One region of the Mesorhizobium sp. GW821-FHT07A06 genome, then DNA from elsewhere that is predicted to be linked to it. Evidence: predicted binding sites of a transcription regulator. Region 1 holds the regulator's gene; the other holds the start of a gene.

Region 1 (4,343 bases):
TTCGCCTGCGCGACCGACGCAAGCGTCAGCGACATGGCGACACCCGCCAGGATGGCGGCCGTGAATCTCTTCATGATATCCTCCCTGCGCCGCGTATGGCGCGACCAAACTGACCCGAAGGCCGGCACAGAGGCTCTATTTTTTCGAGCCTCAAAAAAAATACTGGTCCATCGTCGAAACGCTGTCAACATCGATTCTGATGGATATTGAGGTGTCGCGGACTTTTTTTCGAGCCCCGCAATAAATAAATGACAGCACCATCCGCTTCTGCCAGTATTTGTCCCGGTTGCCGGCAGTGTTCGAGGGGCAGGAAGAACCGCGGCGACCGGGGAGGATGTGGGAAAGTATGTCGGTCGGAATCCGCCACGACGATCTGCGCCGGCGCAACCGCGCCATGGTGATTGCGGCCGTGCGCCGGGCCGGCCAACCGTCGCGCACCGAGATCGCCGCGACCACCGGCCTCAGCCATTCGACCATATCGGCGATCTCTTCCGACCTGATCGGCGAAGGCATCCTGGCCGAGGGCAAGCCGAGCGAGGCCGGTGCGCTCAAACGCGGCCGGCCACAGGTCGGCCTCGGCCTCAACCCGGAGGCCGCGGCCATCATGACCGTGGTGCTGTCGCTGAATTTCCTGTCCGTCGCCGTCATCGACTATGCCGGCCAGGTGATATCGGAGGAACAGCGCCGGCTGGACACGCTGACCATGTCGCGTGAGGCGCTGATCGGTGAATGCGTCGCCATTGTACGGCGCCGCCTCGAGGATCCCGATATCGACGTGCGCAGCGTCGCCCGCATCGCACTGGCGATCCAGGGCATCACCGACACCGAGGCCAGGGCCATGCTGTGGTCGCCGATCACGCCGCAGACCGATATCGCCTTCGCCGACATACTGGAAGCCGAGTTCGGCATCCCGGCCACCATGGAGAACGACTGCAACATGATGGCCGTGGCGCTGCGCTGGCGCGACCCCGAACGCTACCGCGACGACTTCATCGCCATCCTTTTGTCGCACGGCATCGGCATGGGCCTGGTGCTGAAGGGCGAGTTGTTCACCGGCACCCATTCGTCGGGCGGCGAGTTCGGCCACATGATCCATCGGCCAGGCGGCGCGCTCTGCCGATGCGGGCGGCGCGGGTGCGTCGAGGCTTATGCCGGCAACTACGCCATCTGGCGCAATGCCAGGCAGCTTGGCGAGGACACCGAGCCGGTCGCCGATGTCAGCGATGCGCAGATGCGGGCGCTCGCCGCCACGGCACGTGAACGGGCCGGGCCCGAGCGCGAAGCCTATCGCAAGGCCGGGGAAGCACTGGGTTACGGCCTCGGCAGCCTGTTCGCGCTGATCGATCCCGCCCCCGTGGCCATGGTCGGCGTCAGCGCCGCCGCCTTCGACCTGATCGAGCCGGCATTGCGCGAGGCGATCGCCCAGACCGCTGGCGGCCAGCACTCGAAATCGATTTCGTTCGACACCGAACCGAACGAGCTGCCCCTGATCCGCGAGGGCTGTGCCATGCGCGCACTGACCTTCGTCGATCAGGAAATCTTCGCGCCGGGCGTGCAGGCGAGAGGGAGTGCTGGGAAGAATGTGGCTTGAGCGAACGCCTGTGCCGATCCCACAGATCAGCGCTGGAGATTGGCCGAGCCCCCTCGAGGTCGTCATCCCTGGCCGGAGCAGGAGCGAAGCTCCGTCGCGGAGACCCTGGGATGACGAAGCCATAAGCTCTGAGCCAACACCAAATGCGTTCTATCCGGGAGCGGATGCAACCCGTCAACGCTTCCGCGCCAAGGACCTAATCCTCACGGATCGCGTAGCCTGCCCCACGGATGGTGCGGATGACGTCGGGCATGCGGCCATTGTTGACCGCCTTGCGCAGGCGGCCGACATGCACATCCACGGTGCGCTCGTCGATATAGATCGTCTCACCCCAGACATTGTCGAGCAGTTGGCTGCGCGAGAACACGCGGCCGGGATGGCGCATCATGAATTCCAGAAGGCGGAATTCGGTCGGCCCAAGCCGGATCTCGCTCTTCTTGCGGTAGACCCGGTGCGATTCACGGTCGAGCACGATGTCGCCGACCTTGAGCACGCTGGACAGCACTTCCGGCTTGGCGCGGCGCAGCAGCGCCTTGACGCGGGCCATGAATTCCGGCGTCGAGAACGGCTTGACCAGATAGTCGTCAGCACCGGTCGAAAGGCCGCGCACGCGGTCGCTCTCCTCGCCGCGCGCCGTCAGCATGATGATCGGCAGCCGTTCGGTCTCGGGCCGCATGCGCAGGCGCCGACAGAGTTCGATGCCGGACACCGCCGGCACCATCCAGTCGAGCACCAGAAGGTCGGGCACGTTCTCCTGCAGGCGGATTTCAGCCTCGTCGCCGCGCGGCACCACCTCGACCTGGTAGCCTTCGGATTCAAGATTGTAACGGAGCAGCACTCCCAGCGGCTCCTCATCCTCCACCACCATAATGCGTGGCGCGATCATCGATTGGTCACCTCTTGCGTCAAGCCGCCGGCGCCGACATCGCCGTCTCGTCCTGTTTGGGGCGGTTGGCGGGCAGTTGCGTGCCGGTCAGGACATAGTACGCGTTCTCGGCGATGTTGGTCACATGGTCGCCGATGCGTTCGAGATTCTTGGCGCAGAACAACAGATGCGTGCAAGCGGTGATGTTGCGCGGATCTTCCATCATGTAGGTCAGGAGTTCGCGGAACACCGACGTGTATTTGACGTCGATGCGTTCGTCGTCGGCGCGCAGCTTCGCAAGCGCGGCGGCATCGCGCGCCGCATACTCCTCGATCACGCCCTGCACCTGGATCAGCACCAGTTGCGCCATGGCGTCGATGGAATGCGACAGGTCGCGCGGCGTTGCGGCGAGACCGACGGTGCCGACGCGCTTGGCGATGTTCTTGGCAAGGTCGCCAATGCGTTCGAGGTCGCCGGCCATGCGGATCGACCCGACGACATGGCGCAGATCGTCGGCCATCGGCTGGCGCTTGGCGATCAGCGTGATGGCGCGATCGTCGAGTTCGCGCTGGCGTGCATCCATGATGGCGTCGTCGGAGACCACGCGCTGTGCCAGCGCATTGTCGGAATTCAACAGCGCCTTGGTGGCACCGCCGACCATCGAGCCGGCGAGATCGCCCATGTCGCTGATCAGCCTGCTGATCTGTCCGAGATCCTCGTCGAAGGCTGCGACTGTGTGTTCGGCCATGATCCTGGTCCTCGTAATGCGTGCGATCAGCCGAAGCGGCCGGTGATGTAGTCTTGCGTGCGTTTTTCGCGGGGCGACGTGAAGATCTTCTCGGTACGGTCGAATTCGACCAGTTCGCCCAGATACATGAAGGCGGTCTGCTTCGAGACGCGCGCCGCCTGCTGCATGTTGTGGGTGACGATGACGATCGTGTAGTCGGCTTGCAGCTCGTCGATCAGTTCCTCGATCTTGGCGGTCGACAGCGGATCGAGCGCGGAGGCCGGCTCGTCGAGCAGGATGACCTCCGGCTTCACCGCCACCGTGCGGGCGATGCACAGCCGCTGCTGCTGGCCGCCCGACAGGCTGAGGCCGCTGGCATTGAGCTTGTCCTTGACCTCCGTCCACAGGGCTGCGCGCTTCAGCGCCTGCTCGACACGGCCGTCCATCTCGGCCTTGCTGATCTTCTCATAGAGCCTGACGCCGAAGGCGATGTTCTCATAAATCGACATCGGGAACGGCGTCGGCTTCTGGAACACCATGCCGATCTTGGTGCGCAAAAGGTTGAGGTCCTGCGAGCGGTCGAGAACGTTCTGGCCGTCGAGCAGCACCTGGCCCTCGGCGGTCTGCTTGGGGTAGAGCTCGTAGATGCGGTTGAAGACGCGCAGCAGCGTCGACTTTCCGCAGCCGGAAGGGCCGATGAAGGCGGTGACGCTGCGCTCGGGCAGCGACAGCGTGATATCCTTCAGCGCCTTCGACTGGCCGTAGTAGAAGTTGAGGTTCTTGACCTCGATCTTGGCCTTGGCCGCCGCCTCGGCGGCGATCGTCATGTCTGGAGACAACATCTGGCTCATTTGTCCTCTCTGCGTCCTGTCAGGCTGCGCGCAAAGATGCTGAGCGCGAGAACCGTCAATGTGATTATGAGTGCGCCGGTCCAGGCCAGTTGCTGCCATTCCTCGTAGGGGCTGAGAGCGAACTGGAAGATGGTGACTGGCAGGCTGGCCATCGGCGCGTTGAGATTGCTGGACCAGAACTGGTTGTTCAGCGCCGTGAAAAGAAGGGGTGCGGTCTCGCCGGAGATGCGGGCAATGGCCAGCAATATGCCGGTGACGATGCCCGAAAGTGCCGCGCGATAGGCGACCGAACGGATGACCACCCAGCGC
Region 2 (4,343 bases), on a different contig from region 1:
CGGCGAGCGCGCCAGCCCTTCATAGACAACGAGGCGGATCGAATTCGACCCGATGTCGATGATGGACAGCGGTCGGCGGTCCTGCAGCCGGCCCTGGGAATCAGACAGCATCAGGTGGACGCTGCGGCGTTCTTCTTGCGGCGCTTGAACTGCGCAATGCGTTTGGGCGCATGCGACTTCAGCGCGTCACCCCGTCCGGACAGGCTCGGATTGGTCATGAAATATTCCTGCGCGTTGAACGGTTCCTCGCCCTCCTCCAGCACCACGCGCCGGGAGGTTCCATCAGCCAATACGTCGAAACTTTGCTGATTGTCCATGATGTTGCCCAGCATGATCTGGCCGAGCACCTGTTCATGCACAGTTGGATTGGTGATCGGCACCATGGTCTCGACGCGACGGTCGAGGTTGCGCGGCATGAGGTCGGCCGAGGAGATGTAGACGATCGCCTCGTCCGACGGCAGGCCATGGCCGTTGCCGAAGCAATAGATACGGCTGTGCTCCAGGAAGCGGCCGACGATCGATTTGACCCTGATGTTTTCGGACAGGCCAGGCACCTGCGGCCGCAGGCAGCAGATGCCGCGCACGACGAGGTCGATCTCGACACCGGCGCGGCTGGCATCATAGAGGGCGTCGATGATGATCGGGTCGACAAGGGCGTTCATCTTCATCCAGATGCGCGCCGGCCTTGCTTCCAGAGCATGGGCGACTTCGTCGGAAATGTGCTGCAGGATGCGGTTCCGCAGCGTGAACGGCGAGATCGCCAGCCGCATTTCGGCGGTCGGTTCGGCATAGCCGGTGATGAAATTGAACAGCTGCGCGACGTCGCGGGCAATCGTCGGGTCCGTGGTGAAAAAGGACAGGTCGGTGTAGATGCGCGCGGTGACCGGATGGTAGTTTCCGGTGCCAAGATGCACGTAATTGCGCAGCTTGCCATCCTCGCGCCGAACCACCAGCGACATCTTGGCATGCGTCTTCAGCTCGAGGAAACCGAACACGACCTGCACGCCGGCGCGCTCCAGGTCGCGCGCCCAGCGGATGTTGGCTTCCTCGTCGAAGCGCGCCTTGAGCTCGACCAGTGCGGTCACCGACTTGCCGGCCTCCGCCGCGTCGACCAGCGCGCGCACGATCGGGCTGTCATTGGAGGTGCGGTAAAGCGTCTGCTTGATCGCCACCACTTCGGGATCGGCCATTGCCTGGCGCAGGAACTGCACCACCACGTCGAAGGATTCGTAGGGGTGGTGGACGATGATGTCCTTCTCGCGGATGGCGGCAAAGCAATCGCCGCCATGCTCGCGGATGCGCTCGGGAAAGCGCGGATTGTAGGGCGTGAATTTGAGGTCGTCGCGTGGAACGGCGACGATCTCCGAGATCTGGCTGAGCGCCAGCGGCCCGGTCAGGACGCTGATGCGGCTCGATGAGACGCCGAGTTCGCTGGCCACGAAATCGCGCAATTCGCCAGGCATCAGCCTGTCGAACTCGATGCGGATCACCGACCCGCGACGACGGCGCTTCAGCGCCGTCTCGAACAGGCGCACCAGATCTTCCGATTCTTCCTCGACCTCGATGTCGCTGTCGCGGATGATGCGGAACGTGCCTGAACCCTTGACCTCGTAGCCGGGGAACAGCTTGCCGATATAGAGGCCGACCGCCTCTTCCAGCGGGATGAAGCGGACATGGTGCTTGCGATCCGGAAGACGGATGAAGCGCTTCAGCGCCACTGGCAGGCGCAGGAGCGCGCTCATCTCCTCGCCGTTCTTGCGATGGCGGAGCTGCAGAGCCATCGAGAAGCCGAGATTGGGAATGAACGGGAACGGGTGCGCCGGGTCGATCGACAGCGGGGTGAGCACCGGAAACACCTGGTCTTGGAAATGCTCTTCCAACCAGACCTTCTCGTCCTTGGTCAGAGCGTCGCGGGTGATCGTCTCGATGCCTTCCTTGTTGAGCAGCACAGTCAGCGCCGAAAGGCTCTTCTGCTGGTCTTCCTGCAGCCGTTCGACCTCGCGCAGCAGCTGTTCGAGCTGCTGTTCGGGAGTGCGGCCATCAGGGCTCTTCAGCACGATGCCCTCGCGGACCTGGCCGGCGAGACCGGCGACCCGCACCATGAAGAATTCGTCGAGATTGGCAGCCGAGATCGACAGGAAACGAACGCGCTCCAGCAGCGGATGATGGGTGTTCAGCGATTCCTCGAGCACGCGGCGATTGAACTGCAGCCAGGAAAACTCGCGATTGACGAAACGATCGGGATTGCCGCCTTCCGGGCTCGCCGCTTCGACATTGATGAATTCGCTCTGCACCGGCTTCAGTTCGTTCATGGTTCCTGCTCTTTCCACCGCTCAGCCGGTTAACCGGCTTAACTTATCCTCTGACAGGCTTTTGCGACAGTTTCATTTCATCGATCTTGCAAAGAGACCTGTTATGATCCAGATGCATGCGAGACTGCGTTAAGGAGACGACGATGGCAGGCGGTTCCATTCCCCATTTCCAGAACGATGCGGGCCATCCGGCGATCGACATCGGCGTCAGGGAATTCATGTGCACGGGCGCCAACCCGCCTTTCGATCACCCGCATGTGTTTCTCGACATGGGCGACGACAATGAGAAGGTCTGCCCCTATTGTTCGACGCTCTACCGCTATTCGCCGAAGCTGAAGGCGACGGAAACGCTGCCTGCCGGCTGCCTCTACATCGACCAGGCCGCCTGATTCCTTCGCGACGGACCTGATGGAGGACCCGCGCTCCCGGCAAATCGTCATCGCCGGAGCGGGCGTCGCCGGGCTGACCTCGGCCCTTGCTTTTGCCAGACGCGGCTACCTCGTGCGGGTGTTCGAGCAGGCGCCACGCCTGGAAGCCGTAGGCGCCGGCCTGCAGCTTTCCCCCAACGCGACAAGCATCCTGCGTGACCTCGGCGTACTCGACCGGCTGTTGCCGGCGGCGGTGCGGCCGGAGGCCGTGGTGCTGAAGGATGCAAGGACGTTGCGCGCATTGGCGCATGTGCCGTTGGGGCAGTCGGGAGAAGACCATTGGGGCGCTCCCTATCTCGTCGCGCACCGGGCCGACCTGCAGAGCGCGCTGATGGCGCGTGTTGCCGAGATGCCTGATATCCATCTCACCCTCGGGGCGCGCGTCCAAGGAATTGCGACTGGCAGCCATGGTGTCACGGCGACCGTCGAAATCGGCGGCAAGACGGCGGAGGAACAGGGCACCTTGCTGGTCGGCGCCGATGGCGTCTGGTCGGCGGTGCGCGGGCTTGTCGATGCAAAAAGGATGGCATCGCCAGGAAGCCGTTTTTCGGGAGAGTTGGCCTGGCGCACCACCGTCGCGGCGGACAGCAGCGCCGGGCAGGCCTTCGCCGCGATCGGCGCAGCCGATTGCGTCACGACTTTCCTGCATCCGGGTTTCCACATGGTCGCCTATCCGGTCAGCAAGGGCGACGCATTCAACCTCGTCGCCTTCACCAAGGGCGAGCGCATTGCCGAGGGCTGGTCCGGCCATGCCGATCCCGGCATCCTCGCCGCCGCCATGCGCGGCACCGCGCCAGGACTCGTGAAGCTGGTGGAAATGGCTGGCCCATGGCTGACCTGGCCGCTGCATACCGTCGAACGGAAACAGCCCTGGACAACGCCGGCCGGCATTGCGCTGATCGGCGATGCCGCGCATGCGATGACGCCATTCGCGGCACAGGGCGCGGCGATGGCGATCGAGGATGCCGCGACGCTTGCCACTCTGGTCGCCGACTTCCCCGCCGATCCGCGACAGGGCCTCAGCATCTGGGAGAATCTGCGGCGGCCGCGCGTGGAGAAGGTGCTTAGGCGCGGCGCCCTCAACCGGCTTGCCTGGCATGCCCGGGGCCCGGTGGCGCTGGCCCGCAACCTGGTGCTGGCGACGCGGCCGGCGGAGAAGCTCGCAACCGATCTCGACTGGCTTTATGGCTGGGAGGAACCGAAGGTCGTCAGGCGGTAGGACGTCGAGACAAGTCGGCCCGATAGGTTGGCCCGATAGGTTGGCGGGGACCGCGGCCCTCTCTGTCCTGCCGGATTTCTCCTCCACCTGTGAGGAAATTGGCGGCTTTGGCGTCGGCGTCCATCTTGGAAACGTTGACGGATCTCAGTTATACAACCGCATCGACCACCCCAGCGACACCGGCAACGGGTTCCACCAGCCGGTCCGCAGGCCGGCGGTACGCAGCGCCGCAGCGGTCCAGGTGTTGCAGCCGACCAGCGCGTTGAAATGGCCGTTGGCTTCGAAAAAGCCGTCGAATCTTGAATAAGCGGCGTTCGGGACATGGATCAGACCGTTCGGTCCCTGCTGAAAACTGGCCTGGATGAAGTCGAGCAACGCCGCGAA

The links. The regulator PhoB, encoded in region 1, activates phosphate uptake and scavenging genes when phosphate is short. The targets are predictions, from matches to a motif close to TGTCATNNANCTGTCAT.
Region 2: a site for PhoB is predicted at 2,376-2,392, ahead of AC07SZ_RS02560 (RNA degradosome polyphosphate kinase). Genes of this name have one in related genera too.

What each region holds. Positions count from the first base shown of each region.
Region 1 is NZ_JBWKRC010000005.1:493,337-497,679, reverse strand. Features, by position in the region: gene xylF (D-xylose ABC transporter substrate-binding protein) at 1-74, opposite strand, end outside; gene AC07SZ_RS19590 (ROK family protein) at 347-1,591, shown strand; gene phoB (phosphate regulon transcriptional regulator PhoB) at 1,788-2,477, opposite strand; gene phoU (phosphate signaling complex protein PhoU) at 2,497-3,204, opposite strand; gene pstB (phosphate ABC transporter ATP-binding protein PstB) at 3,231-4,034, opposite strand; gene pstA (phosphate ABC transporter permease PstA) at 4,031-4,343, opposite strand, start outside.
Region 2 is NZ_JBWKRC010000001.1:519,684-524,026, reverse strand. Features, by position in the region: gene ppx (exopolyphosphatase) at 1-111, opposite strand, end outside; gene AC07SZ_RS02560 (RNA degradosome polyphosphate kinase) at 111-2,312, opposite strand; gene AC07SZ_RS02555 (zinc-finger domain-containing protein) at 2,456-2,701, shown strand; gene AC07SZ_RS02550 (FAD-dependent monooxygenase) at 2,721-3,959, shown strand; gene AC07SZ_RS02545 (TIGR02117 family protein) at 4,104-4,343, opposite strand, start outside.